Regions from separate parts of the Xanthomonas sp. WHRI 8932A genome, predicted to be linked through region 3. Evidence: predicted binding sites of a transcription regulator. Region 3 holds the regulator's gene; each other region holds the start of a gene.
What was found. The regulator FliA, encoded in region 3, starts transcription of late flagellar genes. The targets are predictions, from matches to a motif close to TAAAGTTTNNCNNNCNNNGGCCGATAA.
Positions count from the first base shown of each region.

Region 1: the regulator FliA is predicted to act here: its motif matches at 6,448-6,474, upstream of VC212_RS16710 (flagellin).
Region 2: the regulator FliA is predicted to act here: its motif matches at 4,112-4,138, upstream of VC212_RS20940 (methyl-accepting chemotaxis protein).

Region 1 covers NZ_JAYGQQ010000010.1:27,704-37,647, forward strand. Annotated here, with positions in the region: gene rpoN (RNA polymerase factor sigma-54) at 1-1,202, opposite strand, end outside; gene VC212_RS16680 (hypothetical protein) at 1,301-1,474, shown strand; gene VC212_RS16685 (response regulator transcription factor) at 1,456-2,088, opposite strand; gene VC212_RS16690 (PilZ domain-containing protein) at 2,159-2,725, opposite strand; gene VC212_RS16695 (hypothetical protein) at 2,725-3,018, opposite strand; gene fliS (flagellar export chaperone FliS) at 3,027-3,440, opposite strand; gene fliD (flagellar filament capping protein FliD) at 3,591-4,916, opposite strand; gene VC212_RS16710 (flagellin) at 5,153-6,352, opposite strand; gene flgL (flagellar hook-associated protein FlgL) at 6,671-7,876, opposite strand; gene flgK (flagellar hook-associated protein FlgK) at 7,876-9,750, opposite strand; gene flgJ (flagellar assembly peptidoglycan hydrolase FlgJ) at 9,762-9,944, opposite strand, start outside.
Region 2 covers NZ_JAYGQQ010000014.1:64,071-74,014, forward strand. Annotated here, with positions in the region: gene hpyO (FAD-dependent urate hydroxylase HpyO) at 1-716, shown strand, start outside; gene uraH (hydroxyisourate hydrolase) at 686-1,045, shown strand; gene VC212_RS20935 (DUF1456 family protein) at 1,305-1,778, shown strand; gene VC212_RS20940 (methyl-accepting chemotaxis protein) at 1,966-4,083, opposite strand; gene hrpB (ATP-dependent helicase HrpB) at 4,391-6,892, shown strand; gene VC212_RS20950 (hypothetical protein) at 7,105-7,536, shown strand; gene VC212_RS20955 (pseudouridine synthase) at 8,094-8,669, opposite strand; gene VC212_RS20960 (class I SAM-dependent methyltransferase) at 8,997-9,851, opposite strand.
Region 3 covers NZ_JAYGQQ010000007.1:345,057-355,000, reverse strand. Annotated here, with positions in the region: gene VC212_RS13750 (EAL domain-containing protein) at 1-713, shown strand, start outside; partial or broken gene VC212_RS13745 (hypothetical protein) at 897-1,190, opposite strand; RNA gene VC212_RS13740 (sX9 sRNA) at 1,226-1,301, shown strand; gene flhB (flagellar biosynthesis protein FlhB) at 1,583-2,713, shown strand; gene flhA (flagellar biosynthesis protein FlhA) at 2,710-4,803, shown strand; gene flhF (flagellar biosynthesis protein FlhF) at 5,635-7,314, shown strand; gene VC212_RS13720 (MinD/ParA family protein) at 7,301-8,185, shown strand; gene VC212_RS13715 (RNA polymerase sigma factor FliA) at 8,182-8,949, shown strand; gene cheY (chemotaxis response regulator CheY) at 8,985-9,377, shown strand; gene VC212_RS13705 (protein phosphatase CheZ) at 9,377-9,944, shown strand, end outside.

The sequences.
Region 1 (9,944 bases), on a different contig from region 3:
GCTTGGCCGGAGACGCTGGCGCCTTCCAACCGCACGGCGAAGAAATGTTTGAGTTCGAAGGTGCCACGCGGGGTTTGCAGGTATTTGCCGGTGGTAATGCGCGAAATCGTCGATTCGTGCATGCCGATCTCGTCGGCGATTTCCTTCAACGTCAGCGGTGCCATCGCTTCTTCGCCGCGCGCCAGGAAGGCGGCCTGGCGTTCGACGATCGCACGCGTGGCGCGCAGCAGGGTTTCGTAGCGCATCGACAGCCCGCGGGTCAGCCAGCGCGCTTCCTGCAGCATGTCGCGCAGCGGCTGCGCGGCATCGCCGGCCTCGGCCAATGCGCGTTCGTGTACCGGGTTGATGCTGACGCGGTGCGTGGTGGCCGGATTCAACGCCACGCGCCAGCTGCCATCGGCATGCCAGGCGAGCACATCCGGAATCACGCTGGCGTTGCTTTCCTGCAGCAGGTCGTCGCCCGGGCGCGGCTGCAGCGACAGGATCAGCCGCACCGCTTCGCGCGCATCGTCCACTTCGGCATCGTGCGCACGCGCCAGCAGCGCGTAGTCGTGGCTGGCCAGCAGATCCAGATCGCCGGACAGGATGCGCGCAGCCAGATGACGGGCCGGGACGCGGCCGGGCAGGGCGTTCAACTGGGCTTGCAGGCACTCGCGCAGGTCGCAGGCGGCCAGTCCGGCGGGGTCGCCGTGCAGCAGGCGCTGACGGATCGCTTCCACTGCCTCAACGGTCATACCCAGGCGGGTAGCGCCAAGCTGCTGCAGCGTCGACAGCGCCTCGGTCAGATACCCCGCGTCATCGGTCTGCTCCAACCAGAACGCGGCGGCCCCCAAAGCGGCCTCGTCCAGGTCCAGCGCCAGTTCGCGCAGGATGCGCACATGCGGGTCGGTGGACTCGCCGGCGGCCACGCGCTGCATGCGGTCGTCGTCGCCATCGTTCCAACTGCTGCTCTGCACGTCCCACATCGTGCTTTCCGGCAGCTCATCGAACGCAGCGATATCGCCGGCGCCATCGTCGTTGGTGGTGGCCTCATCCCCGTTATCGGCCAGCTCTTCCAACTCCAGCAACGGATTGGTTTCCAGGGCACGACGGATTTCCAGTTCCAACTGCATGCCGTCCAATTGCAACAGACGGATCGACTGCAACAACTGCGGGGTGAGGTGCAGTTGCTGGCCAAGCTGGGCGGAAATGGTCGTCTTCATGGAAGCGCTTCCGAAGGGCGCTGCATGCAGCAGCGATGGAACGCATCTTGCAGGACAAAGTGACGGGTTTCTAATCAGGGAGTCAGGTGAGGTGACTCATGATTTTCCTGACAGTCTGTCAGGAACTCCCTGACATGAAGGGCGAGCTCAAGCGTGCCCGCCGGAATTCCGTCACTGTTTTCGTCGCGGCGGCCCTGTGCGGGCCGCGCCGGGTGTTTCGAATGACCAATACGGCGATTGCGGCTGCAATCGCTCAGACCAGTTCGTTGTGATGCTTGGCGGCGAGCAGGACCAGATCGTTGGCGCGGCGGCAGCCCAGCGATTCCATCATGCGCGCGCGATGGGTTTCGACGGTCTTGACGCTGATGCCCAGGTCGGCGGCAATTTCCTTGTTGCTCTGTCCGCGGCCGATCTCACGCAGGATTTCGCGCTGACGCGGTGACAGCGCGGCAATACCGACCGGTTTTTCGCGGCCCAGCATCGGCGCGATCATCTTGGACGAGATCTGCGGGCTCAAGAACACCTGGCCGGCAGCGGCGGCACGTAGCGCCAGCTCCAGCTCCAGCGGCGCGGCGTCCTTGACCACGAAACCGACCGCGCCGCGATCGAGCGCATCGCGCACGTGCACCGGGTCGTCGTGCATCGACATCATCACCACATGCGTGCGCGGCGCAGCGCGCAGCACGTCGGTCATGGCATCAAGACCGCTACGGCCGGGCAGGGACAGGTCCATCAGCACCAGATCCGGGCGATGCAGGGATGTCATATCCAGGGCTTGTTGCGCGTTGCTGGCCTCGGCGACGACATCGATGCCGGCGAAGGTTTGCAGCAGCCTGGACAGGCCTGCACGGACAAGGGTGTGATCGTCGACGATGATGACTCGCACGGCGCAGATGAGACCTTTTTTCGGTATGGGGCACCTTAGCCGACCCGGCGCCTGGCGCCAACTAGCGGGATCAGCGCTGGCGGCGGGCGTCGGCGATCTGACGGCGATGTAAACGAAACAAATGACGTTCCAGGGCGTCCTGCAAACCCGGCGACAGGGGCGTGAACCGTAGCCACAGCCACTGATCGTGACCATCGCTGACGCTTGCCAGCACCTCGGCAGGAAGCTGTACCAATTCAGGAAGCCAGTCGGATGGCTGCAGGCAGACACTGCCCGTGGTGCCCGGTACGTGGCTGGTTGCGCAATTCAAGCGGATGCCGCGGACCGACCAATGCACCACATTCTGGATCAGGCCACTGTCGCCCTGGCGGACCAGGCGGCCGATCAGTGCCAGCATCAGGTCGAGCTTGGCATCCATGCGTTGTACCAGCAGCGGCAGTTCGCCACGGTCTTCGCTGGTTTCTTCGCTACGCAGGTCTTCGACCTGGCCGAGGCTGCGCAGCAGGGTTTCTGCGGCGCTGTGCGAGCCGGCGTCGGCACCGGCGTGGAAACCGGCCGGCAGACGCAATTCGCAACTAAGCGTGTCGGCAAACAGCTCGGCATCGGCGGATGGCGCGAGTGTGCCGAGCGCGGTCATCAGATCCGTCCGACCCGGGCGTAAGCGAGGCTGGCCGAGGACGAGGTGCGCTGCGCGCGGATCAGGTCCAGCAGCTTGCGGCGACGGTCGAGCATCATCCGCATCAAGTCCTGCTGCATCGTCTGCAAGGTCTGCAGCGCGTCGCGGTCCTGGCTTAGATCCACGTGCTGCGCATACTCGCGCAGGTGCAGGTCATGGCTGTCGAGCAGGAACGGCATCGCCTCGAAGTCCTCTTGCGCCATGGCGAGGCGGAGATCGGCGATTTCGGCTTGAAGGCTTTGCGCGTTATGCATGGCTGGACTCAGGAAACCGCAGCGAGGCCGCGTTGTTCGAGGGGGATGGAGTTCCACGCCGAGTCGATTTCGCTGAGCAACTCCAGCGCTTCGGTCAACGCAGTCTCGTCGTTGTGCAGGTTGGCGGCAGTCAGGCGCTGCATGACGTAGTCGTACAGGGCCGACAGGTTACCAGCGATCTCGCCGCCGGCTTCGTGATCGAGCGAGCCGTTCAAATGACCGACGATTGCGCAGGCTTCGCCAATGGCCTTGCCCTTGCGCGCCTGGTCGCCCTGCGCCAGGCAGGCCTGGGCCAGACGGATGCGCTGGCAGGCGCCAGCGAACAGCAGCGACACCAGCTTGTGCGGGTCGGCTTCGGTCACGCTGGTGGACACACCGACCTTGCGGTATTGCTCGGCATATTGACGATTGGAACCGTACATGGATGACTCCTCAATGGGCTGACCTTCGCTGGTCCCGGAGCGCTGTGCTCCTGCGACGACGCTCCTGCCAGAAGGCAAGGCCGAAATCACGATAGGCCCTTCTTGTATCGGCAAGACCCTTGCGGGACTTGAGGATCGGCATCACGGAAATCAGCTGTTCAACAGACTGCTGAGCGAACTGGCACTGCTTTGCAGCTTGCTGATCATGGTTTCCATCGCGGTGAACTGCGCGGTGTAACGATCGGTCAGCTTGGTCATGCGTGCGTCCAGGTCGTCCAGGTCGGCCTCATAGCCCTTGATGGTCTTGTTCAAGCTGTCCGAGCGCAGGGTCAAGGTGCCGTTGTTGGCGTTGACGTTGCTGTCCAGCAGCTTGGTCATGCCGGAGCCGAACTTGCTGTCCTTGCCGAGTACCTCGGCGGCAGCGCCGCCGTCGGAGGCGATGGCGGTGTCGAACTTGGCACCGTCGAAGCTCATCACCCCATCCTTGTCGATGGTCAGGCCCAGCGCCTTGAGCTCGTTGACGTTGCCGCTGACCTGGCCGCGCAACTGCTGCTGCAGGCCACGCACCAGCGAGTCGCCGGTCAGTGCCGAGGCAGTCTTGGTGGTGGCGTCGTAGGCGCTGCTCTTGGCTAGCAAGGTGTTGGCAGTGTTGTAGGCGGCGGCGTACGCAGTCAGATTGGCCTTGAGGCCGCTGGTGTCGGCAGCGACGCCCAGGTTGAACTTGGTGCCTTCGGCGGCCTTGGTCAGGTTGAGCACCACACCCGGCACGATGTCGCTGATGGTGTTGGAGCTGGAGGTGCGCTCGAAGCCGTCCACGCGCACCAGCGCATCGGCGGCAGCCACCTGCTGTGTCAGGCCGCCGGTGACGCCGGCGCCGAAGGTGAGGCTATTCAAGCTCGGGTCGCTGGCACTGACGGTCAGCGCCCCCTTGGTGCCGGAGTCGACCGCGTTGAAGACCAGGTGCTGGCCATCGTTGGCGGTCACCACACTGGCGGTGACGCCCTTGCCGCCGGCGGCCTTGTTGATGGCTGCAGCAATGTCGGTGAGCTTGTCGGTGCCGCTGATGTCGACGGTAACGCTCTGGTCGCCGTAGCCGATCGTCAGCGTGCCGCTGCCGACCGTGGCATCGGCGGTGAATGCGCCGGAGGCCAGTTTCTGCGACGCGGCCAGCGAGACCACTTCCACCGAATAGTTACCGGGCGCGGCCGAGCTGGTGGTGGTGGCGGTGAAGCCGGCATCGGTCGGGACCGTCGCCTTGTAGGCGTTGGTATCGGCACTGCTGACCACCTTGTCCAGCGCAGACTTGAGCGTGGTCATGCTGCTCTTGATCTGACTGATGGCCGACAGCTGCGTGGTCGCTGCGGTGCCGGCCTTGTTAATGCGCGCCTGCTCCGGATCCTTCTGACGGGATACCAGGGTGGACACCACGGTGGGGATATCCAGCCCGGAGCCGGACGTACTAATCACCGATGCCATGTTGCATTCCTCGTCTGGGCATCCGGACAGCGGATGCATGGGATTACGAGACGGGTATCGGCCGCATCCGGGAGGACTTTAGCGGCGCCGACGCGTCTTGTTGACCACCAAGCGGATGCAACTTCCGTGCCGGCCGCGCCACACGACCGGCGTCAAAAAACCCGCACCCACAAAAAAGCCCCTCCGAAGAGGGGCCTTTGATTTGCTGCGAAGCGCTTCTGAACGACTACGGCAAGTTACTGCAGCAGGCTCAGCACGTTCTGCGGAACCGACTTGGCCTGGGCCAGCATCGCGGTACCGGCCTGCTGCAGGATCTGCGTGCGGGTCAGCTCGGCGGTTTCCTTGGCGTAGTCGGTGTCGCGGATACGGCTACGCGAGGCCGACAGGTTTTCCGAGGTTGCGCTCAGGTTGGCGATGGTGGAGGTGAAGCGGTTCTGCACCGCACCCATGTCGGCGCGCGAGGAGTTGACCGCGGTCAGCGCCTTGTCGACGATTTCCAGGGCCTTCTGCGAGCCGGAGAACGTGGAGATATCCAGGCTGCTCAGGGTCGAAGCGGTGGAGCCGGAAGCGGCCGAGGCGGTGGTGATGCCGGCGCCGACGGTGATGCCGGTGGCGCTGGAGGTGCCAGCGGACAGCGAGGTGAAGTCCTGGCCGGCCTTCAGCGATTCGATCTGCACCGAGCCGTCGCTCTTGATCGAGGCATACATGCCGGTCTGGTCCAGCTTGTCGTTGATGGCCGCAGCGACCTTCTTGTTCACGTCGGCTGCGGTGTCGCCGGCGCCGACCTTGACGTCAGCGATGGAGACGCTCTTGGCCGAACCGCTGGCGTCCTTGAACGACAGGCTGATGCCGGTGACCGAACCCGACGCGGTGGCGGTGCCGGTCACGCCAGCGCCGGAGACGGCGGCAGCGAAGTTGGCCTTGCCCAGCGAATCGACATTGGCGTCGACGATGCTGTTGATGCCGATGGTCTGGCCGGCGTCGGCGCCGACCTGGAACAGCGCGCCGGAGAAGTCGCCGTTCAACAGCTTGGTGCCGTTGAAGTTGGTCTGGTTGGCAACGCGGTCGATTTCAGCGGTGAGCTGCTTGACTTCGGAGTTCAGCGCGTCGCGGTCGGTGGACGAGTTGGTGGCGTTGGACGACTGCACCGACAGCTCGCGGATACGCTGCAAGTTGCTGCCGATTTCGACCATCGCGCCTTCAGCGGTCTGAGCCAGCGAGATACCGTCGTTGGCGTTGCGCGAGGCAACGTCCAGGCCGCGGATCTGCGTGGTGAAACGCTCGGAGATCGCCAGACCGGCGGCGTCGTCCTTGGCGCTGTTGATGCGCAGGCCCGACGACAGACGCTGGATGCTCGTCGACATGCTGGCGCTGCTGGTGTTGAGGTTACGCTGAGCGTTCAGCGACATTACGTTGGTGTTGATTACCTGTGCCATTTTGATTTCTCCTAAGCGATTTTTCCGGCAAGGGGGACTTGCCCGGAGCCTCCGCAGGGGGGCCATCAAGTTGGCCGTTGCCGCTGCTGAGATGAATAACGGCGTTGCGTCGGGAACCTTTAGCGAAATTCAGTATTTTTTTACTGTTTTTCTGCTGCGGGACGAAATGCGTAAGCGTTGTGTATCAAGGGGTTTGGTTTATTCGGCAGCACCCCTTAAATCTTTAGCGTTGGTATAACCGTTCGAAAAATAAACTCCGTCCGCCTGCGCAAGTGCTCACGCGCAGGAGCGAAGAAAACGCAGGTTTTCTGCTGCAAATCAGCGGATCATGTTGAACAAGGACGACGACTGCATCTGCTGAAAAATGGTCTGAGCGGCCTGCAAGGAGGCCTTCTCGAGTTCGTACTGCCCGATCGCCGAGGCGTAGTCCAGATCGCGGATCGACGACAGGGTGGTCTTGAGCGTGACTTCGTTGGATTCGAGCAAGGAGTTGGCATTGTCGATGGCCGACAACTGCGCGCCGCCAGAGGCGCGCGCGTCGATCATCTTCGACGAGGCCTGCGCGATGTCGCGCATGGACGTCTGCAGCGTATTGATCATCGCTGCCTTCTGCGGCTTGGTCAGCGTGTCGGAATTGAGCGCGCCAACCAGATCGTCAATGGTGGAGAACACGTCCTTGGTGGTGGAGGCCCCGATCTGGAAACTGTCGCCGACCGCCGGTGCGCCGCTGATGCGCATGCGCACGCCGGCCGCGGTGATGTCGTCGCCATCCTTATAAGTACCAGTGCTGACCACTGCATTGGTGCTGTCGCGCACCTCGTAGGTGTCGGCAGCGGTGAACTGCACGCTGTAGCTGCCGCCGTTCCAGCTGCCGGTACTGGCATCGCGGCTGAAATCCAGCAATAGCCCGGTGCCGGTATTGGCGTTGGAAGGGTGCGCGTCCACGGTGCCGTCGCCGGTGCGGATGCGCATGAAGATTTCGCTGCCGGGCAGGGTGTCGCTGACAAAGGTGTCCGGCGCCACTTCGACCTGTTTCTGGGTCTGGTCGCCGTTATAGACGACGCCGCCATTGCTCTTGATAAACGGTGCGCTGCCATCGGCGCTGCCGCCGAACAGATAGCGCCCGGTGCCGTCGGTGCTGTTGGCCAGGCTCACCATGCTGTCGCGCAACGCGGTCAGTTCCGATGCGATCGCCTTGCGATCGTCGGGGCTGAGCGAGGAGTTGTTGGCCTGCACCGCCAATTCGGTGACGCGCGCCATTTTGTCGCCGGCTTGCGAGAGCGCGTTTTCCTGCAGGCCCAGGCGGTTCTGCACGTTGTTGGCGTTTTCGCCGAAGCGGGTAATCGCGGCCAGCGCGCGATCCAGACCCACGGCAGTGCCGGCAGCGACCGGGTCGTCCTTGGCGGTCACCAGGCGCTGCCCGCTGGACAGCTGCGATTCGAGCTGGTTCAGCCGCGTCTGCTTGGCGCCCATCGAGGCGATCGACTGGCTGTACATCATGCTGGTGGAGATACGGTCGGTCATCAGCGTACGGCGCCCAGGATGGCTTGGAAGATGGTGTCGGCGGTGGAGATCATCTGTGCGGCCGCCTGATAGGCCTGCTGCAGCTTGAGCATGTTGGCGGCTTCCTCATCGAGGTTGACGCCGGAAATCGAATCGCGACTGGCCTGCGCCTGGTCGTTGATGACCTTCTGCGCGTCGGCGGCGTAATCGGCCGCACGCGCGGCCGAGCCCACCGAGGTGGTCAGGCCCGACAGCGCGCCGTTGAGCGTGACGGTGCCGCCGCTGAGCGCTTTGGCATCGTCGATCTTGGCCAGCAACTTGGCATTGCCGTTGTCGCTGGAGCCGGCGCCCGTCGGACCGACGCCAAACGTGTCGCCAGCCTTGGGCGCGCCATCCAGCGCGAAGCTCCAGCCGTTGGCGCTGATGGTCTGGCCGGGGGTGTAGGCGAACGGGCCGGCGCCGTCGATGGTGTATTGGTTGGCATCGATGAACTCCACCGACGACGGGGTCAGCAGCGCCGGGTTCTGCGCATTGGTGATCTTGACGTCGCTGATCTTGCCGGAGCCCAGGTTGGCGACGGTGGCGGTGGCCTTGACCGGCGTTGCTGCGGCAATGCGCGACGGGTCGGTGATGGCCACCGACACGGTGCCGGCCAGCCCGGAAGTGGGCTGCAGCAGGAATTTGTCGCCGCTGGCCGGCGTGCCGCCGACCACCATGCTGACGCCATTGAGCACCAGCGGGTTGGCAGCGGTGCCGGTGCCGGTCATCGGCACGGCCGCGCCGGTGCTGGCGCTGGTGGCTTTCCACGCGGTGCCATCGAAGCTGAGCGTGACGTTCTGCCCGTCCACGGCCGACATATTGCTGAAACTGGCGGTCAGCGAAGCGGTGCCGGTATTGCTAGGGTTGGCCGCAGTGGTGGGCGAGCCGATGTTGAAGAAGTTGCCGCCCATCGCGCCATACAGGTCCATACCCTGGGCGTGACCGGCGTTGAAGGTGCTGGCCATGCCCACCGCAAGGCGGCCCAGTTCGGCCTGGGTCGGCTCCAGCACGCTGCTGCGGAATTCCAACAGGCCGCCGATCTGGCCGCCCAACGAATTGGCGCTGAGGCTGACGTTCTGCCCCTGGGTCTGCATCGCCACCTGCAGCTTGGTCGGCTGGTACGGATCGGCAACGGTGGTGAGCTTGGACGAGGTCGTCCCCACCACCAGCGCTTGGCCGCCGGCGGTGAAGACATTCATGAAGCCGCCATCCTGGATCACCGCGGTGCCGCCGGTGTAGCCCACCAGTTTGCTCACCAGCGCATCGCGCTGATCGAGCATGTCCGGCGCAGCGTTGGCCGCGCTATTGCCGATGGTGCCGTTGAGCTTGGCGATCTGCTGCGTCAAACGGTTGACTTCGTCCACCGATGACGTCAATCCGCTGTTGACTTCATTGCTCAGGCTGTCCATCTGCCCGTTGAGCTGCTTGAAACGCGTCGCCAGCGAGTTGCCGCTGTCGAGCATGCTCTGGCGCTCGGCGGTGGAGGAGGCATTGGACGACACCGCGCTGGTGGAATCGAAGAAGTTCGACCACAGCCCTGCCACGTTGGTGGCGGTGTTGGAATACAGCGCGTCCACGCGGTTGGACAGCGACGACAGCTGCTGCAGGCGCGAGAGTTCGCCGCCGCTGTCGAGCAGGCGCGAGATGGCCAGCTGGTCCGCCACCCGGCCCACATCGGTGATCTTGGCGCCATTGCCCACGAACGCGTAGCCCATGTCGGTGGGCGTGCGCGTTGCAAATTCCACGCGTTGGCGGCTGTAGCCTTCGGTATTGATGTTGGCGACGTTATGGCTAACGGTCGACAACGCCCGTTGGAAGGCGATCAGCGCGCTGGTCCCGGTGGACATGATGGACATGGGCGTTTACCTCAACGACGGATGGTGCCAAGCCCGGCAGGCTCGGCGGTGCTGGCGTAACGGTTGGACAGATCTGCCGCTGCGTTGCCGATGGCGGCGACCGCACGGTCGATGGTCGGGCCGTTGGCGATCGCCGCGATCTTGGCTGCGTAGCCCGGATCGGTGGCGTAACCAGCCTGTTGCAAGCCGCGTGC
Region 2 (9,944 bases), on a different contig from region 3:
TGGATCAGGGCGTCGCTACGGCCGAAGTGTTCGTGCGCCGCAGTGAATTGCCGCGCATCAACCCGTTCCGCCACATGGAGCAGGCCGGCATCATTCCGCGGTTTCTGGCCCTGCCCGATGCGGACAAGTACCGGATGATGGCCAGCTTCTTCGCACACAACCAACCGCCTACCAACGACACCTTCCAGCGCGCCTGCGCGCACCCAGGCTTTGCGCTGCACCTGGGCGCGCCATGGCTGGAGGTGGCCGAGCGCGATGGCGCGGTGGTGGTGCGCACCCCGCACGGCGAACACCGCTTCGATTTCCTGGCCGTGGCCACCGGCCTGGTCACCGACCCGCAGCTGCGCCCGGAGCTGGCCGCGCTATCCGGGCGCATCGCCTGTTGGGCAGACCGCTACCAACCACCGCCGGGCCAGGCCAACCCGGTGCTCGATGCACACCCGTATCTGGGGCCGGGCTTCGAACTGTTACCACGCACGCCGGACGACGCCGCACTGCTGCACGGGCTGTTCGCCTTCAACTATTCGGCGCTGATCAACCACGGCCCGTCGGCCGCCGCGCTATCCGGGCTCAAGGTTGCGTTGCCGCGGCTGGCCCGCGCGGTGGCCGACCAGCTGTTCCTGGACGAACGCCAGGCCATCGTCGACAGCTATCTGGCCTACGACCAACCCGAATTCGTCGGCCAATGGCCACAACCGACCCAGGCGGTCGCATGAGCACCCTGTCCACTCATGTGCTGGATACCGCCGCCGGCCGCCCTGCTGCCGGGGTGCCGCTGCGCCTGTTCGCCGGCGACACATTGCAGCTGGAGGCGGTCACCGACCAGGACGGGCGCTGCCCGGCGCTGGCTACCCTCACCCTGCAGCCCGGCCGCTACCGGCTGGAATTCGACGTGGCAGGCTACTGGCGCGCCACCGGCACCGCACTGGCCGACCCTCCGTTTCTGGAACAGGTGCCCATCGCCTTCGGCATTGCCGACGACGGCCATTACCATGTGCCGCTGCTGCTGTCGCCGTACGGGTATTCCACTTATCGCGGCAGCTGAGTGGCGCTCAGACCGACTGCGCTCGCCCGCAAGGCCGGCGCGGTCGATACCGTGGGCCGGCGCATACCACTCGACCTTCAACTCCCACGCACCGGCCGCATGCACCCGACAGCGGCTCACGACGGCTGCCCACAACGCCTTATCAGCCGCTTCCGGGCGGCTTCAGATCGGTAACGGATCGGCGCGACACACGCCGCATTCCACCCCGGCCCCGTAGAATGACGCCTTTCCGGCGACAGGCCGGGGCCCCGGAATTGTCATGATCCACAACGATGTACTGCGCAGCATCCGCTACATGCTCGACCTCAGCGACGACAAGGTGGTGGAAATCACTCACCTGGCCGACCCCGAGTTCGCGCTCGACAAGCCGCAGGTACAGGCCTGGCTGAAGAAGGAAGACGAGCCCGGTTTCGAGCCCTGCACCGATGCGATGCTGGCGCGCTTTCTCGATGGCCTGGTGCTGCGCTTCCGCGGCCGCGACGAAAGTCAGCCGGCCCGCCCGCTGGAAACCCGCGTCGGCAACAACCTGGTGCTGAAAAAACTGCGCGTGGCCTTCGAACTCAAGGACGTGGACATGCACGCCATCTTCGCTGGCGCCGGCTTCCCCCTGTCCAAGCCGGAACTGTCGGCCCTGTTCCGCCAGCCCGGCCACAAGAACTTCCGCCCTTGCGGCGACCAACTGCTGCGCGCCTTCCTCAAAGGCCTCACCGCCCGGGTGCGCGAAGCGGGGTGATGGTTTCAATGCCGATGCGTTCGACGCTCAGTCGATCAGCGTCGCAGCACTGCATCCCTACGCGATGACCGATCGCATACACACGCACACATCATGCGTGTGCGTGCAGACGGCGGACTGCCGCCTCTCGCATGAGAGCACTCCCACGCGAGAGGCGTTCATCCAGCTATCTTGCCCGTCTGCAGACTCACGCAGCCGCCACCAAGCGCGGCTTGCGTGCATCTAGTCGGAACACCGACACCGCTTCGCTCAGCTCCACTGCCTGTTCTTCCATCGCACGTGCGGCGGCCGAGGCTTCTTCCACCAACGCAGCATTGCGCTGGGTGGTTTCGTCCATGTCGTTGACGGTGCGCGCGACCTGTTCGATGCCCGACGATTGCTCGCGCGAGGCAGCGGAGATCTCGGCGATCAGCGTGGTGACCTGCTGCACCGATTGCACGATGTCCTGCATCGTGCGTCCGGCCTGATCCACGCGTGCGCTCCCGCGCGCCACGCTCTCCACCGATGCATCGATCAACTGCTTGACCTCCTTGGCGGCACCGGCCGAGCGCTGTGCCAGCGCGCGCACCTCGGAGGCCACCACCGCAAAGCCGCGGCCCTGTTCGCCGGCGCGCGCGGCTTCCACCGCCGCGTTCAACGCCAGGATATTGGTCTGGAACGCGATGCCGTCGATGACGCTGATGATCTCGGCGATCTTCTTCGACGACACTTCGATCTCGCCCATGGTATCGACCACGCTGGCGACCATCTCGCCGCCACGGCCGGCGATGTCGGCAGCGGCCTGCGCACCACGGCTTGCCTGCTGCGCGGTGTCGGAGTTCTGCCGCACGGTAGAGGTGAGTTCTTCCATCGAGGCTGCGGTTTCTTCAAGATTCGCGGCCTGTTGTTCGGTGCGTTGCGCCAGATCGCTGTTGCCGGCGGCAATTTCTGCCGAGGCGGTGCGGATGGTCTGCGCGGCCAGCGTGATATCGCCAACGATATCGGTGAGGCGCTGCACGGTGGCGTTGGCATCGTCGCGCATCCGCGCGAACACGCCCTGCTGATTACCGCGCATGCGCGCGGTCAGATCGCCATCGGCGATCGCCTTGAGCAGCTGCGACAACTCGCCCAGATTCTGGTCCACGTTCTGCATCAGGCCATTGAGGCCCTCGACCATGCCGCGGAATTCGAACTTGTAGGCATCGGCATTGCCGCGGGTGGCAAAGTCGCCGGCCGCAGCCGCTTCCACCAGGCCGCGAATTTCGCCATTGATGGCCGCCAGGTTGCGCTTGGTGGTGTCCATCGCATCGGTAATCTGCGCCTTTTCGCCCGGCAGGCGCGGCATGTCCACCGACATGTCGCCCACCGCGTAATGCTGCATCACCTGCAGCATGGTACCGATCAGGCCCACCTGCGCGCCGATCAATCCGTTGGTGTCATCGACCATCCGGCCGTAAGCGCCGGGAAACGCTTGCGCGTCCATGCGGTAGCTCATCTGCCCGGCTTCGTGGCGCTGCGCCATGTCCGCCTGCGCGCTGGAGACATCGGTAAGCGTGTTGACCACCTGCCCCATTGCCTGGCCAAGCAGGCCGATTTCATCGCGGTTGCTGACCGCAGCCCGCGCGGACAGATCGCCGGCCGCCACCAGGCGTGCCGCACGCGCGACGTTTTCGATGGGCCGCACGATCGAGCGTCGAATCCACCACCCCAACACCACCACCAGACATAACGCCGCAGCAATGGTGGCCAGCGCCGAATACACCAGCATGTGCTGCGCCGATTGCGAACTTGCCAGCACGGCCGCATCGGCCAACGCCTTGTTGCGCGCGACCAACGCCTCCAACGTCTGGCTGGGCGCGCGGTCCTTGCCCTTGACCAGCTGATCGCCCACCTGGGTGTCGTAGCCGGATTCGGCAAACTTGCCCAGCGCCGCTTCGTAGCTGACCTGCAGTGCCAGATGCGCCTTGGCAAAGTCCTGCGCCAACGTGCGCGCCTGCGGATCGGCCAGCGCGCCTGCCAGTGAGGTGACCGTGCCCTGCACGCTCTTGCCCTTGTCGCGGAAGGCAGTCAGATGTTTTTCGAGCTGTGCAGGGTCGCGGCCCCGGATCAGCACGTTCTTCCATTCCTGCACCTGCAGGCGGAAATCGCGGGTGAGTTCTTCGCTGGCCGAAGCCTGCGCCACTTCCACCGGCACCTTGCCGGACAGACTCAACCAGGCAGAGCCCAGACCGCCAAGTGCGCACAACAGGATGATCGACAGACCAAGCGCAAGGGCGCCCAGCAGCTTGCTTTGCAGACTGACAAAACGCGGGGACGGGGTGGACATGGTCAATCCAGTGACGGGTTCAACCGGGTTATCGACGCCAGCCATGCACTCTGAAGCATGCAAGCCTCCTGCATTTGCACTCGTCGGATCCGCCACGCAGCAACCGAGCGGACGCTGCCGGAGCGGCTGTGGGGCGCATATCTTTGTGCACGCAGGCTCTTGGCCCGCAGCACGTCGCCGGGCAGCAAGCGCTGGCGGCAAGCCCAAGCGGTTGCGTTGCCGACAGGCCATACGCCATTCCCTGACAGGCTCCACCTCGATCCCCGACCATCGCACCGGCGCGAGCAGGCCCGTATCCTTGCCGCGCATGACCGAACCTGCATTCCCCATCGCCCCACTGCTGCCGCAGATCCGCGACAGCCTTGCCGCCCACCCGCGTCTGGTGCTCGAAGCCCCGCCCGGTGCCGGCAAGACCACTCAGGTGCCGCTGGCGTTACTGGATGCGCCGTGGCTGGCCGGCCGCAGCATCGTGATGCTGGAACCGCGCCGGGTGGCCGCGCGTAGCGCTGCGCTGTTCATGGCGCGCCAGTTGGGCGAGCCGGTCGGCGAAACGGTGGGCTACCGCATCCGCTTCGAAAACAAGACCTCTGCGCGCACCCGGATCGAAGTGGTCACCGAAGGCATCCTGACCCGGATGATCCAGGACGACCCGATGCTGGAACGCGTGGGCGCGCTGCTGTTCGACGAATTCCACGAACGCCATCTGGCCGGCGACCTCGGCCTGGCATTGGCGCTGGACGTGCAGGCACAGGTGCGCGAGGACCTGCGCATCGTGGCGATGTCGGCCACGTTGGATGGCGAGCGGCTGGCTGGTTTTCTGGATGCGCCGCGCCTGAGCAGTGCCGGGCGCAGTTTCCCGGTGGAGATCGCACATTTCCCCGCGCGCCGCGACGAAGCGCTGGAACCACAGACGCGGCGCGCAGTGGAGCATGCCCTGCTCACCCATCCCGGCGATGTGCTGGTGTTTCTGCCAGGCCAACGCGAGATCGCGCGCGTGCAAGGCGCCTTGCAGGACGCGCTGGACACGGCCATCCAGGTATTGCCGCTGCACGGCGAGTTGTCGGTGGACGCGCAAAGCCAGGTGCTGCAGCCGGATGCGCAGGGCCGCCGCCGCGTGGTGCTGGCCACCAACGTGGCAGAGTCCTCGGTGACCTTGCCCGGCGTGCGCGCGGTGATCGACAGCGGCCAGGCGCGCGAGCCGCACTACGACCCCAACAGCGGCTTTTCGCGGCTGGATGTAGCCACCATTTCGCAGGCGTCGGCCGACCAGCGCGCCGGCCGTGCCGGACGCGTGGCCAGCGGCTGGGCGTACCGGCTGTGGCCGCAATCGCAGCGCCTGGAGCCGCAACGGCGTGCCGAAATCGCCCAGGTGGAACTGGCCGGCCTGGCACTGGAACTGGCGGCATGGGGCAGCGATGCGCTGCGCTTTGTCGATGCCCCGCCCACCGGCGCGCTGGCGGCCGCGCGCGAATTGCTGCAACGGCTGGGCGCGCTCAGCGACAGCGGCAGCATCACCGCGCTGGGCCGCCGCATGCTGGCGCTGGGCACGCATCCGCGTCTGGCCGCGATGCTGGCGCAGGCCGGCGCTGCATCGCGCCTGGCATTGGCCTGCGACCTGGCCGCGTTGCTGGAAGCGCGCGACCCGCTGCGGCAGGGCGGCGATGGATTGGCCGCACGCTGGCGCGCGTTGGCGGCATTTCGCCAGGGCCGCAGCGCGCCCGATGCCAACCGCGGCGGCCTGGCCGCGATCGACAGTGCCGCCAAACAATGGCGCCGCCGACTGCGCTGCGACACCGCCCCACCCAGCAGCGTGGAGGCGCACGCGCTGGGCGACCTGCTCGCGCATGCCTTCCCCGACCGCATCGCCGCACGCCACCCCACCGACCCGTTGCGCTATCTGCTCGCCAACGGCCGCAGCGCGCGTCTGTTCGACCACAGCGACCTGCGCGGCGAACCGTGGCTGGTCGCCAGCGAGCTGCGCTACGAAGCCAAGGACGCCCTGCTGCTGCGCGCAGCGCCCGTGGACGAGGCTTATCTGCGCCGCAGCCTGCCCGAGCGTTTCGTGCAGCAGGACGTGGTGCAGTGGGACGCCGACAAACGCGCCTTGGTCGCGCGCCGGCAATCCAGCTTCGACCGCATCGTGCTCGACAGCCGCCCCGCCGGCCGCGTCGATCCCGCGCAGGCCGCTGGCGCCCTGACCGAGGCGGTGCGCCAGCTCGGCCTGGACGCCCTGCCCTGGACCGAGACCCTGCAGCAATGGCGCGCGCGCGTGCTGTCGCTGCGGGTGTGGATGCCCGAGCTGGAGCTGCCCGATCTCTCCGATGCCGCATTGCTTGCCTCGTTGGACCGTTGGCTGCGCCCGGCCTTCGCCGGCAAGACCCGGCTCGACGCGCTGGATGAGTCCAGCCTGGGCGAGGCGCTCAAGGCCGCACTGCCGTGGGAACGCCGCCAGGCCATCGACCGCCACGCTCCCACCCGCATCAGCGTGCCGTCGGGCATGGAACGCCAGATCAGCTACGCACTCGACCACACCCAGCAACCGCTGCCGCCGGTGCTAGCGGTCAAGCTGCAGGAATTGTTCGGCCTGGCCGAAACCCCGCGCATTGCCGATGGACGCATCCCGCTGACCCTGCACCTGCTCTCGCCCGGCGGCCGCCCACTGCAGGTCACGCAGGATCTGAAAAGCTTCTGGGCCAACACCTATCCGGACGTCAAAAAAGAAATGAAGGGCCGGTATCCCAGACACCCATGGCCAGACGACCCCTGGACAGCTGCCGCAACCCATCGCGCAAAACCGCGCGGCACCTGACCCACCATGCTTTAGACCCTCTCCCGCCCGGAGAGCGGTTGGGGTGAGGGGACGGCCGCGCGTTGGTCATGCAATGCAAAGCGACATCTCACTTGCACGCAGGCAACAGCGCTTTTTAACCGTTAGCCAAACGGCGCCCACTTCCGCTAACGCCGCCTATACGCCATTGGCCACAGACTGCAGGCCACGTACTCGGAAAGGAAACGCCTTCAATGAGCAAGCTGACTGTGATCACCGAACGCGCCCTGGAGCGTGCCCTGGAACTGGCCGGCACCGCCGGCGACCAACTGCGTCATGCCGCATCCACTGCGGGCGACCAGGCACGTAGCGCCGGCAGCAGCCTGCGTCATTTCGGTCCGGGTGCCAGCGAATGGCTGAAGACCGGCGTGGCCCTGGGCGCAGTGCGCAGCGGCGGCAAGGCGGCCAGCAAGCTGGTCAAGCGCAACCCGGCCATCACCGTGGCAGCGGCCGTCGCCGGCCTTGGCCTGATCGGCTATGCGGTGTATCGCAAGCGCCAGCGCGATCAGCAGGTGCTGGGTGGCAACGTGCACCGTCTGGATCGCGAACACGCCAGCAATGCCAACGCACGTCGCGCCGCCTATCAGCGCCGCGCTGCAGTGACCCCGAGCGACGGCGTCGAATAAGACACCGAGTCCGCCGAACAGGCGGATTGCACGCCGCAACGCCACGGCCTCGCGCCGTGGCGTTGTCGTTTGTGGGCAGGCATTGCACAGCGCTGTGTGGCACGCAGCCGCACAGCACCCACTGCGTTGCCGGGTCCCTATGCCGCTTTAGAGCAGCTAAGGAACCTCTGAATAACTCATGGGCCAGCGAGAGAGAGTTGCAATCTAGCCTAATCACGACAATCGCCGGCGCTTAAAATCAAACACTTGCGCGTGATTTAGTCTGTCCAATGCATCGATCGGAAGCCTATGAAAGAGTTGTTCAGAGCTTCCCTAAGAAAACGACTTCGCTCACCGTCAGGCGGGCGCGGCCTGTGCTCGGTGCTCGGTGCTCGGTGCAGCATGGAATACCCGTACACGTACACGCCGGATCCGAGTGCGGCATCCACACCCAGGTAAGAGCTGCTCGCTACGTGTCGTCAGCCGCTCGTTGAAAGACGCATGCAATCGCCGCAGTTCGATCGCATCACTGGCGATTGCAGCCATCGCGCCATCGAGGTGATCGCAACACCCCAGCGCTATCTGCGCGACCCACGCCCCTGTCGCGGGCCAGGCGTGTCATCCACACGCCACTGGCCAGGCGCGAGCGCATCCAGTCTCCAGTCGCCGATCGCTACCCGCACCAGACGCAAGGTGGGCAGACCGACCGATGCGGTCATCCGACGCACCTGACGGTTACGGCCTTCGGTGATCTGCAGTTCCAGCCAGGCATCGGGCACGGTCTTGCGCACACGCACCGGCGGATTGCGCGGCCACAGCTCCGGCGCGGGGTCGAGCGTGCGCACCGCTGCCGGCCGGGTCGGGCCATCGTTGAGCAGCACGCCATCGCGCAAGGCCTGCAGCTGTGCGTCCTGCGGCTCGCCTTCTACCTGCACCCAGTACGTTTTGGGCTGTTTGTGCCGTGGGTCAGTGAGCCGATGCGCCAGTGCGCCATCGTCGGTGAGTAACAACAGCCCTTCGCTGTCGTGATCCAGGCGGCCCGCCGCGTACACGTCCGGCGGCAGGCCGAACTCGGCCAATGTGCGCTTGGGCGGCTGCGAGCGGTCGCTGAATTGCGACAGCACGCCATAGGGTTTGTTCAACAGCACCAACATGGACAGACCTGTTGCAGAAGAGCGCTGCGCGCAGCGATCGCCGCGCGTGGCTGTATGACGTAAGCAAGATGCGCGCCGCCAGCAGCGCGGTCGCTGGCATGCGGCATCCCGTGAGAACAACGGAAACTTCGGGTGCGCAGGTCACACCATGGTCAGACGCCGCTGTCCGCCACGCATCGCAGATCCCGTCTCTACGCACTCGCAACGCACATGCACTGCGTTCTTGCGCCGGCTGTCATACACACCCAACCGCACGCCACATGACAGCCGTTATGCGCAGCAACCACTGCATGCCGGCCGCATCTGCGCCGGCATGCAGACACGTGCTTACTGTTTGACGAACTTCAAGGTCATGCGGTCGCTCTCGCCGATGGCCTTGTACTTGGCATCGTCGGCCTTGTCGTGGCTGTTGCTCGGCGGCAACGTCCACACGCCACCCGGGTAATCCTTGGTATCGCGCGGATTGGCGTTGAGCTCGCTTTTGCCTGCCAGCTTGAAGCCCGCCGCTTCGGCCATCGCAATCACCTGCGCCTGACCGACATAGCCGCTCTTGTCGTCGGCCGGCACATCGGTCTTGGCGCGGTGCTCGACCACGCCCAGCACGCCGCCGGGCTTGAGCACTTTGTAGAAGCCGGCGAACATCGCCTCGGCACTGCCGGCCATGCGCCAGTTGTGCACGTTACGGAAGGTCAGCACCAGGTCGGCCGAGTTGTCCACGCCGAACGACGGCGACTTGGGCACATACGACACGAACGACGGCTTGCCATACACCTCGGGCTTGGCCTTGAACTTCTTTTCCAGCTCGTCGCGCGCACGCTGAGCGTAATCGCGGTTACGGCCTTCGGATGCCGACGCCGGGTCGACCACCGCTGCCACGTACTTGCCCTTCTCGCGCAAGTAAGGCGACAGGATTTCCGAATACCAGCCGCCGCCGGGCGTGATCTCGATAACGGTCTGGGTCGGCTTGATACCGAAGAACGCCAGCGTCTGGCCCGGGTGGCGGTACTGATCGCGCTGCACGTACACACGGTCGCGCCAGTTGCCATTGATGGCCGCCTGCAACGCGGCATCGGGCGCCGGCAGGCTCGCGCTGTCGGCCGGCTTCATGGCCATCGCCAGGGGCGCACTCATCGCCACCATGACACTCATCACACACGCACAAGCCAGCTTGTTGCGGATCATCGCAGCGCCCTCTTCCGGGTAAAAGTAGCGCGAGCCTAGCACGCGGCCTGGGGCCTGCCATGTGCCCGAATCGCAATGCTCAGCGGTGGTTCG
Region 3 (9,944 bases):
CCGACGACGGCCGCCCGATCGGCGCCGAGGCGCTGATCCGCTGGCAGCATCCAGAACGTGGCCTGGTGCCGCCGGACAGCTTCATTCCGCTGGCCGAACGCAGCGGCATGATCGGCCCGCTCGGCAGCTGGGTGCTGCAGCAGGCGTGCCGGCAGATGCGCGCGTGGCGCGACGACGGACACGGCGACTGGCGGGTAGCGGTGAACCTGTCGGCCACCCAGCTCGCCTCGCCCAGCCTGCTCGACGAAGTGGCCACCACCCTGGCCGAGCATGCGATCGCCCCCGGCCAGCTCACCCTGGAAATCACCGAAACCATGGCCATGCGCGATGCCGAGGCCTGCCTGCGCACGCTTGGCCAGCTCAATGCACTGGGCGTGCGCATTGCCATCGACGATTTCGGCACCGGCTATTCCAACCTGCTCTACCTGCGCAAGCTGCCCGCGCACGAGCTCAAGATTGATCGCAGCTTCGTGCAGGCCATGGACAGCGGCGCCGAAGATATCGCCATCGTCGCCGCCGTCGTGGCGCTGGCCCACACCATGCGCTTGCAGGTGGTGGCCGAGGGCGTAGAAACCGCCGCCCAGCGCAACACCCTGGAACGGCTGGGCTGCGACCAGCTGCAGGGCTATCTGCTGGGCCGGCCGATGGAAGCCGACCGCTTCATTGCAGTGGTCGTCGCCCAACGCGACGGCCCGCGTCGCCTGGCCAGCTGAGCAACAAACGACGTCGAACGACTCTCGGCCCAGCCTTCATGCTCAACGACTCCCAGCCAGGCCGAGCACCAGCCTGGACGTGGAGCGGCTGACAGCACGTAGCGAGCGTTTGCCGGGCAGTGAGCGCAGTGGCGTTATCGGCCGCATCCTGCGGTCACAGGCCAAGGCCAAGCGCCGAGTAGGGTCGAGTGCGCGGTGCCCTCGCCGCTCGCGGGACACGCCGTGAACCCGTCCCTGGGGGCTCGATGGCGGCATCCATGCCGCCAACGGTCCCGCAAGCGGCGAGAACACCGCGCCAGACAGCCGGCTGGTGACTTTGAAGAATAGAAGGCACTGCGCCAGACCGCTGCTGGTTGCGTGGTGAAAGCTCTGCACAACGACTAGCGTGACTGGTCCTTGCCCGCTCACCGTCGCGGGACCCTTGGCGGCATGGATGCCACCAAGGAGCTTGGAGCAGCTAACAAAACGACTGTGCAGCCACCAGGCGGGCGCGGCCGGTGCTCGGAATCGGCATGTACCACCCGTACACTCCGGCTCCTCCGCGCCGTCCACACCCACCTGACGACTGCTCGCTACGTTTTGTTAGCCGCTCTTACATGGACGTACTTGCAGCGTGTCCTGCGATAGTGGGCAGGCAAGGACACTGCAGCCAAGTAGCAGATCAGCCGGCCTGCACTAGAGTGACGTCACGCAGTTTGTTAGCCGCGCTTTTGTAGACCGACGGGCTGCCCTCGCCCCTCACCGTCGCCACAACCCTCCAGCAGCTCAACGCGCGGCCACTGCTTTTTTCGATTCCCCAATCCCGATTCCCGCTCCGAAACTGGAACGCCGCTTGCATGAGACCAGGCTGATCCCCCACCGGCACCTCCATGTCCGAGTCCGACGACGGCGGCGAGCGTACAGAGCTTCCCACCGAAAAACGCCTGCGCGAAGCACGTGAGCAGGGCAACATCCCGCAATCGCGGGAGTTGTCCACCGCAGCGGTGTTCGGCGCCGGCGTGTTCGGGTTGATGGCACTGGCCGGCGGCATCGGCGACGGCGCGGCGGTGTGGATGAAGACCGCGCTCAGCCCCGACCCGAGGATGCGCGAGAACCCGATGGCGCTGTTCGGCCACTTCGGCGACCTGCTGATGCAGCTGCTGTGGGTGATGCTGCCGCTGATCGGCATCTGCCTGCTGGCCGGGCTGGCCGGCCCGCTGCTGATGAGCGGCCTGCATTTTTCCAGCAAGGCCATCATGCCCGACCTCACCAAGCTCAACCCGGCCAGCGGGATCAAGCGCATGTGGGGCAGCAACAGCCTGGCCGAGCTGGTCAAGTCGATCCTGCGCCTGCTGTTCGTTGGCCTGGCGGCCTGGCTGTGCATCTCCAAGAACCTGCACGGCCTGCGCTCGCTGGTGAACCAGCCGCTGGAACAGGCGATCAGCAACGGCCTGCACTTCACCAAGAGCCTGCTGTTCTACACCGCCGGCGCGCTGGTACTGCTGGCCGCCATCGACGCGCCGTACCAGAAGTGGAACTGGATGCGGAAGCTCAAGATGACGCGCGAAGAGATCAAGCGCGAGATGAAAGAAAGCGAGGGCAGCCCGGAAGTGAAGGGCCGCATCCGCCAGATGCAGATGCAGATGTCGCAGCGCCAGATGATGGAAGCGGTGCCCAAGGCCGACGTGGTGCTGATGAACCCGACCCATTACGCGGTGGCGCTCAAGTACGAAGGCGGCAAGATGCGCGCCCCGATCGTGGTGGCCAAAGGCGTGGACGAAATGGCCTTCCGCATCCGCGAAGCCTGCGAACAACACCGGGTGGCGATCGTCACCGCACCGCCTTTGGCACGCGCCTTGTATAGGGAAGCTCAAATCGGCAAGGAAATTCCCGTGAGACTCTATTCGGTCGTGGCCCAGGTGCTCTCCTACGTCTACCAGTTACGCGGCTGGAACGGCGGCCCGATGCCGGAATTGCCTTCGCTGGACGTGGATGAGTTCGGCAAGGGAGCCAGCGCATGAGCGCCCAACCTACCCCGCTGAACGCCCGTCGCGTCATGGAGTTGCTGCGCAACGGCCTGGGCGCCCCGCTGGCGCTGATGGCCATGCTGGCCATGCTGATGGTGCCGCTGGCCGCACCGGTGCTGGACGCGCTGTTCACCTTCAACATCGCCATCTCGCTGATGGTGCTGCTGGCGGTGATCTACGTGCAGCGCCCGCTGGAATTCACCATTTTCCCGATCGTGCTGCTGATGACCACGATGCTGCGGCTGGCGCTGAACGTCGCCTCCAGCCGCGTGATCCTGATCAACGGCCAGGACGGCCACGCCGCGGCCGGCAAGGTGATCGAGGCCTTCGGCCAGTTCGTGATCGGCGGCAACTACGCCGTGGGTATCGTGGTGTTCGCGATCCTGACCATCATCAACTTCGTGGTCATCACCAAGGGTGCCGGGCGCGTGTCGGAAGTGACCGCCCGCTTCATCCTGGACGCTATGCCCGGCAAGCAGATGGCCATCGATGCCGACCTCAACGCCGGTTTGCTGACGCGTGAGGAGGCCAAGGCCCGCCGCGAAGAGGTCCGCGAAGAAGCCGACTTCTACGGCGCAATGGACGGTGCCAACAAGTTCATCCGCGGCGACGCCATCGCCGCCATCATGATCCTGTTCATCAACCTCATCGGCGGCATGGCGGTGGGCATGTTCCAGCACGACATGAGCTTTGTGGATGCCGCGTCCACCTACACCCTGCTGTCGATCGGCGACGGTCTGGTGGCGCAGCTGCCGGCCCTGCTGGTGTCGTCTTCGGTCGCCTTGCTGGTGACCCGCGCCTCGCGGGCGCAGGACATGCGCGGCGCCATGATCAGCCAGGTGTTCGGCCAGCACCGCGCACTGGCGGTGGCCGCCGCCATCCTGGGCCTGGTCGGCCTGGTGCCGGGCATGCCGAACGTCGCGTTTTTGACGCTCGGCCTGATCCTGGGCGTGATCGCCTGGAAAATGTACAAGCGCAGCCTGGTGGTCGCCCCGACCGGCGACCCCGCCAGCGACCCCAAGGCCGCCGCCGCAGCCGCCACCGCGCAGGCCAGCGCCGAACTGAGCTGGGACGAACTGCGCCCGATCGACCCGCTGGGCCTGGAAGTGGGCTACCGGCTGATCCCGCTGGTGGACAAGCACCAGGGCGGCGAATTGATGGCGCGCATCAAGGGCGTGCGCCGCAAGCTCACCCAGGACATCGGTTTCCTGGTGCCGCCGGTGCATATCCGCGACAACCTGGAACTGTCGGCCAACGCCTATCGCCTGCTGGTGCATGGCGTGCCGGTAGCGACCGCCGAGATCTATCCCGACCGCGAGCTGGCGCTGGACCCGGGCGGTGCGCTCGGCCAGCTGGACGGCATTCCCGGCAAGGATCCGGCGTTCGGCCTGGATGCCACCTGGATCCAGCCGCATCAGCGCTCCTACGCCGAATCGATGGGCTACACCGTGGTCGACCCGGCTACCGTGGTGGCTACGCATCTGTCGCACCTGATCCGCGAACACGCCCCGGAACTGCTTGGCCACGAAGAAGTGCAGCAGTTGCTGGCCACCCTGGCCAAGACCGCGCCGAAGATGGTCGAAGACCTCACCCCGAAGGCGCTGCCGCTGTCGGTGGTGGTGCGCGTGCTGCAGAACCTGCTGATCGAGCGGATCCCGGTGCGTCAACTGCGCAAGATCGTCGAAGCGCTGGTCGAGCACGCCCCGCAGAGCCAGGACCCGGCCACCCTCACCGCCGCCGTGCGTACCTCGCTGGGCCGCTTCATCGTGCAGGAGATCGCCGGCATGTCCGCCGAACTGCCGGTATTCACGCTGGCCCCGCAGCTGGAGCGCGTGTTGCAGGAATCCACCCACGGTAACGGTGTGGCGCTGGAGCCCGGCCTGGCCGAGCGTCTGCACCAGAGCCTGGCCGATTGCGTCGGCAAGCAGGAAGCCCGCAACGAACCGGCCGTGGTCCTGGTACCCGGCACGGTCCGCGCCGCCCTGGCCCGCCTGGTCCGCCACAGCGTGCCCAGCCTGTCGGTGCTGGCGTATAGCGAAGTGCCGGAAGACAAACGCCTGAAGCTGGTCGGCACGATCAGCTGATTCGAAAGCACACCGTCATCGCCCTAATTCCGTAGGAGCGCACCCGGGCGCGACAGCGTTACCGGGACAGCCCCATCGCGCCCAGGTGCGCTCCTACGATGCAGCGTGCCCCCTGACCAGGCGCAGTTGACGCCGCTCTGCATGCTCAACCGCGGCAACGCGCGGTGTTCCGGACGACGACCTACCACTAAGCAACATCGTCGCCCCCTTTCCGTAGGAGCGCACCCGGGCGCGACGGCTTTACCGGGACAGCCCCATCGCGCCCAGGTGCGCTCCTACGACTGCATCGGCGCTCCGGTACAACCTGACAGCCTCTATCGCGTCCTCCAGCAATCGCCGCAGGGCGGCTACCAACCGCCAACGCCAGGCGCCGGAAATCCGCCACTCGGCAAAATCCCAATCGATTGCATGCCACCGACCCTGGGAAGCATGACGAGCGCGACGCTGTCGCGATTCGCGCGGGCGTTCAATGCGCTCCAAGACACGCGATCTGCGCTGCCGTCCAGCACAGGGACGCCGTCGCACCGGCACCCAATGCCGTCGAAAAATTCAATCAGAACATCCACTTAGCGCAGCAAGCCCGGCTCAGCCTCAGTACCCAGCCTCCACCGCGCGCGCCCCGCACCCACTCGCCAAAAACCCAACACCGCCGTTTTGGCACGCCGCGTGCATTAGCTCTGGCGAGACCGCAGACAGCACCACCGCTGCGGGGCGGATGGCAGGACTTGGAACAACCGAACGGGACAGGCAACTCATGACGCTGGCAACACACCCACATTCATCGCGCACCCGTCCGGCGTCCGGCGGGTCCCGTTCCTGGAGGCACGTGGCATGAAGATCAAACGCTTTGTCGCCCCGGACATGCGCACCGCATTCCGCATGGTGCGTGAAGAGCACGGCCCGGATGCAGTGATCCTGTCCAACCGTCGTACCGCTGAAGGCATCGAGATCGTCGCTGCCAGCAACTACGACGAAGAACTCGTGCAGCGTGCGCTGGAAACCGCACGCTCCGATGCGCCGATCACCCACACCGCTCCGCTGCAGCAGGCGCCCGTGCAGCAGGCTCCGGTGCAGGCCGCTGCCCGCCCCGCCGCTCCGGTGCATGCCCCGCTCAAGCCGGCCGCCGAGACCGGCATGAGCCACCGCCAGCGCGTTGCCAGCGCCGCCGAAGAAATGATTGCTGCGATGGCCCTGCGTCAGCCGGTCAGCGTGCCGCGTCAGGCCCCGGTGGCCGCCCCGATCCGCAGCGTGGTGCCGATGCCGGCCGTGCAGGATGTCGCCGCCCCGGTTGTGCAGCGTCAGGAACACGCGCTGTCGGCCGTGCCGGAACAGCTGTTCGCCGACTTTTTGACTACCGCCCCGGTGCAGCGCCCCGCCGTACAGGCCGCTCCGGTGCAGGCGCCGACCCCGGTCGTTGCCGCAGCCCTCGCCGCCCCGGCTTACGCCGCGCATGGGCAGGACGACGACGCATTCGACGACGAGGCCGACTTCAACCTGGACGACGCGCTGCCGCAGATCCTGCCGCCGGCCGCATTGCCGCCGATCGTCGTCGCCCCCGCCGCGCTGGCCGCGGTGCCGGTGGCCGCCGCGCCGGTCCCGCAGAACGACGAAGAACTCAAGCAGCTGCGTGGCGAACTGGCGCTGATGCGTCAGATGATCGAGCGCGAAATGAACCGCCTCACCGACGAGCGCCTGCGTGGCTCCCCGGTGCGTGCGCAGGCGCTGGAGCTGATGGACGACTACGGCTTCGATGCCGGCCTGACCCGCGATGTCGCCATGCAGATCCCGGCCGATACCGAATTGCACCGCGGCCGCGGACTGATGCTGGGCCTGCTGTCCAAGCGTCTGCCGGTGGCTCCGATCGACCCGCTGGAACGCGGCGGCGTGATCGCCCTGGTCGGCCCCACCGGTGCCGGCAAGACCACCACCATCGCCAAGCTGGCGCAGCGCTTCGCCGCCCAGCACGCCCCGCGCGACGTGGCCCTGGTCACCACCGACACCTTGCGCGTCGGTGGCCGCGAGCAGCTGCACAGCTACGGCCGCCAGCTCGGCATCGCCGTGCACGAGGCCGACAGCGCCGAAAGCCTGCTCGCGCTGCTGGATCGCCTGCGCGACTACAAGCTGGTGCTGATCGACACCGCCGGCATGGGCCAGCGCGACCGCGCCCTGGCTGCCCAGCTCAACTGGCTGCGCGCCGCCCAGCAGGTCACCTCGCTGCTGGTGCTGCCCGCCAACTCCCATTTTGCCGACCTCGACGAGGTCGTGCGCCGCTTCGCCCACGCCAAACCCCAAGGCGTGGTGCTGACCAAACTCGACGAGACCGGCCGCTTCGGCAGCGCCTTGTCGGTGGTGGTCGACCACCAACTGCCCATCACCTGGGTGACTGACGGACAGCGGGTCCCCGACGACCTGCACCGCGCCAATGCCGCCAGTCTCGTTCTTCGTCTTGAAGATTTACGGCGCGCTGCCGATAAGCCCTGTACTCCGGAGCACAACCATGCAGTCGCGTGAATACGCAAAGCTGACCAACGCCTTCCCCCTGACGGCGACCCGTCCCGAGCCTTTGGGCCCGGTGCGCACGATTGCCGTGACCGGTGGCAAGGGCGGCGTGGGCAAAACCAACATCTCCGCCAACCTGGCCGTGGCGCTTGCCGACATGGGCAAACGCACGCTGCTGCTGGATGCCGACCTTGGCCTGGCCAACCTGGATGTGGTCTTGGGACTCTCGCCCAAGTTCACCCTGGCCGACCTGATCGCCGGCCGCTGCACGCTCGATGAAGTGATCATCGAAGGCCCGGGCGGCGTGTTGGTGGTGCCGGCCGCCTCCGGTCGCCGCCACATGGCGGAACTGGCTCCGGCCCAGCACATCGGCCTGGTCAATGTGTTCTCCGAACTGGAACGCGACCTGGACGTGATGGTCATCGACACCGCCGCCGGCATCACCGACAGCGTGCTGACCTTCTGCCAGGCCGCTCAGGACACCGTGGTGGTGGTCTGCGACGAGCCGGCCTCGATCACCGACGCCTACGCGCTGATCAAGGTGCTCTCGCGCGAACGCGGCGTGGACCGCCTGCAGATCATCGCCAACATGGTGCGCGACCCCAACGAAGGCCGCCTGCTGTACGACAAGCTCTCGCGCGTCTGCGAAAAATTCCTCGGCGATGTGTCGCTGAACTATCTCGGCCACGTGCCGCAGGACGACTGGTTGCGCCTGTCGGTACAGCGTCAGCAACCCGTCATCAAGGCCTACCCCGCCAGTCCGTCGGCGCAGGCCATTGCCGAAATCGCACGCCGTACCTCGCGCTGGCAGGCTCCCACCGTGCCGCGCGGCAACGTCGAGTTCTTTGTCGAACGCATCATCCAACGGGGAGTGGCCGCATGAGCACTGCTACCGCAACCACGGCCACCGCGCAGTACCGCGCCGTGCAGCGCAATAACGCCAACGACGTGGTGACCCAGCACGCCGATCTGGTCCGCCGCATCGCCCACCATCTGGCGGCGCGTCTGCCGGCCAGCGTGGAAGTGGACGACCTGATCCAGGCCGGCATGATCGGCCTGATCGAAGCATCGCGCAGTTACGACTCCGACCAGGGCGCCTCGTTCGAAACCTATGCGTCGATCCGTATCCGCGGCTCGATGATCGACGAGATTCGCCGTGGCGACTGGGTGCCGCGTTCGGTGCACCGCCGTGCCCGCGACGCTGCCGCCGCAGTGCGCAAGATCGAGCAGAACACCGGCCGCGCCGCCGCCGCCACCGAAGTGGCCGCCGCGATGGAAATGCCGTTGCCCGATTACCTGCGCCTGATGGAAGACGCCGCACGCGGCCAGGTGCTGAGCCTAGAATCGCGCATCGAAGATCACGGCGAGCTGGACACCACCGCCAAGGGTGGCCCCAACCCGCAGCAGATGATGGAGCGTGGCGAATTCGGCCGCGAGCTGGGCAAGGCCATCGGCCAGTTGCCAGAGCGCGAGCAGCTGGTGCTGTCGCTGTACTACGAACAGGAATTGAACCTGAAGGAAATCGGCGCTGTGCTCGGTGTCAGCGAGTCGCGCGTCTGCCAGATCCATGGCCAGGCCGTAGTGCGTTTGCGCGGCCGCCTCAAAGTCTTCGAACTGGCCGACGCCGGTGTCGAAATTGACGACTAATTTTTTCGCGTATTTTTTCGTGTTAGGAGCTTGATGTGAATAAGAACATGCGGATCCTGATCGTGGACGACTTCTCGACGATGCGACGTATCGTCAAGAATCTGTTGGCAGATCTCGGCTTCACCAATACCGCAGAGGCCGAAGACGGCAACAGCGCGCTGGCTGCATTGCGCTCTGGCCCGTTCGATTTCGTGGTGACGGACTGGAACATGCCCGGCATGACCGGCATCGACCTGCTGCGCAACATCCGCGCCGACGCCAAGCTCAAGCACCTGCCGGTGATGATGGTGACCGCCGAAGCCAAGCGCGAGCAGATCATCGAAGCGGCGCAGTGCGGCGTCAACGGCTACATCATCAAGCCGTTCACCGCGCAGACGCTGGAAGAAAAGCTGGGCAAGGTGTTCGAACGTCTGGCGGCGACCGCCTGATGAACGCCACCGTGGAGACGAATGCCGAACGCGCTGCGTTGATCGAGCGTCTGCAAGGTGCGCTTGATGCACTGGAAAGCGGTGACGAAGCTGCGTGGAAGCGCGAGGTCGATCACCTCGCCGCCCTGCGCACGCGTCCGATGATGCAGGGCCTGAGCCGGCTCGCGCGCGAACTTGGGCAGGCGCTGGGCGAGCTGCCCACCGTGCCCGAAGAAGCCGGCGAACTGGACGATGCCTGCTCGCGCCTGGACCACGTGGTGGAAATGACCGAAAAGGCCAGCCATCGCACCCTGGATCTGGTCGAAGAATGCCGCGAGCTGGCCAACAAGCTGCGCGACGGCGGTCTGAATCAGGACCAGGGCGCGCTGATGGACCAGATGCGCCACAACCTCACCGAGCTGTCGCTGGCGCAGAGCTACCAGGACCTCAGCGGGCAGATCATTCGCCGCGTGGCCGGGATCGTGCGCCGCGTGCATGAAGGCTTCGGCGCGCTGGGCCTGCCGCCCAAGAGCACCGAGCCGAAGAAAGACGACGGCGGTCTTGCCGGTCCTGCGGTCAAGGGCCTGG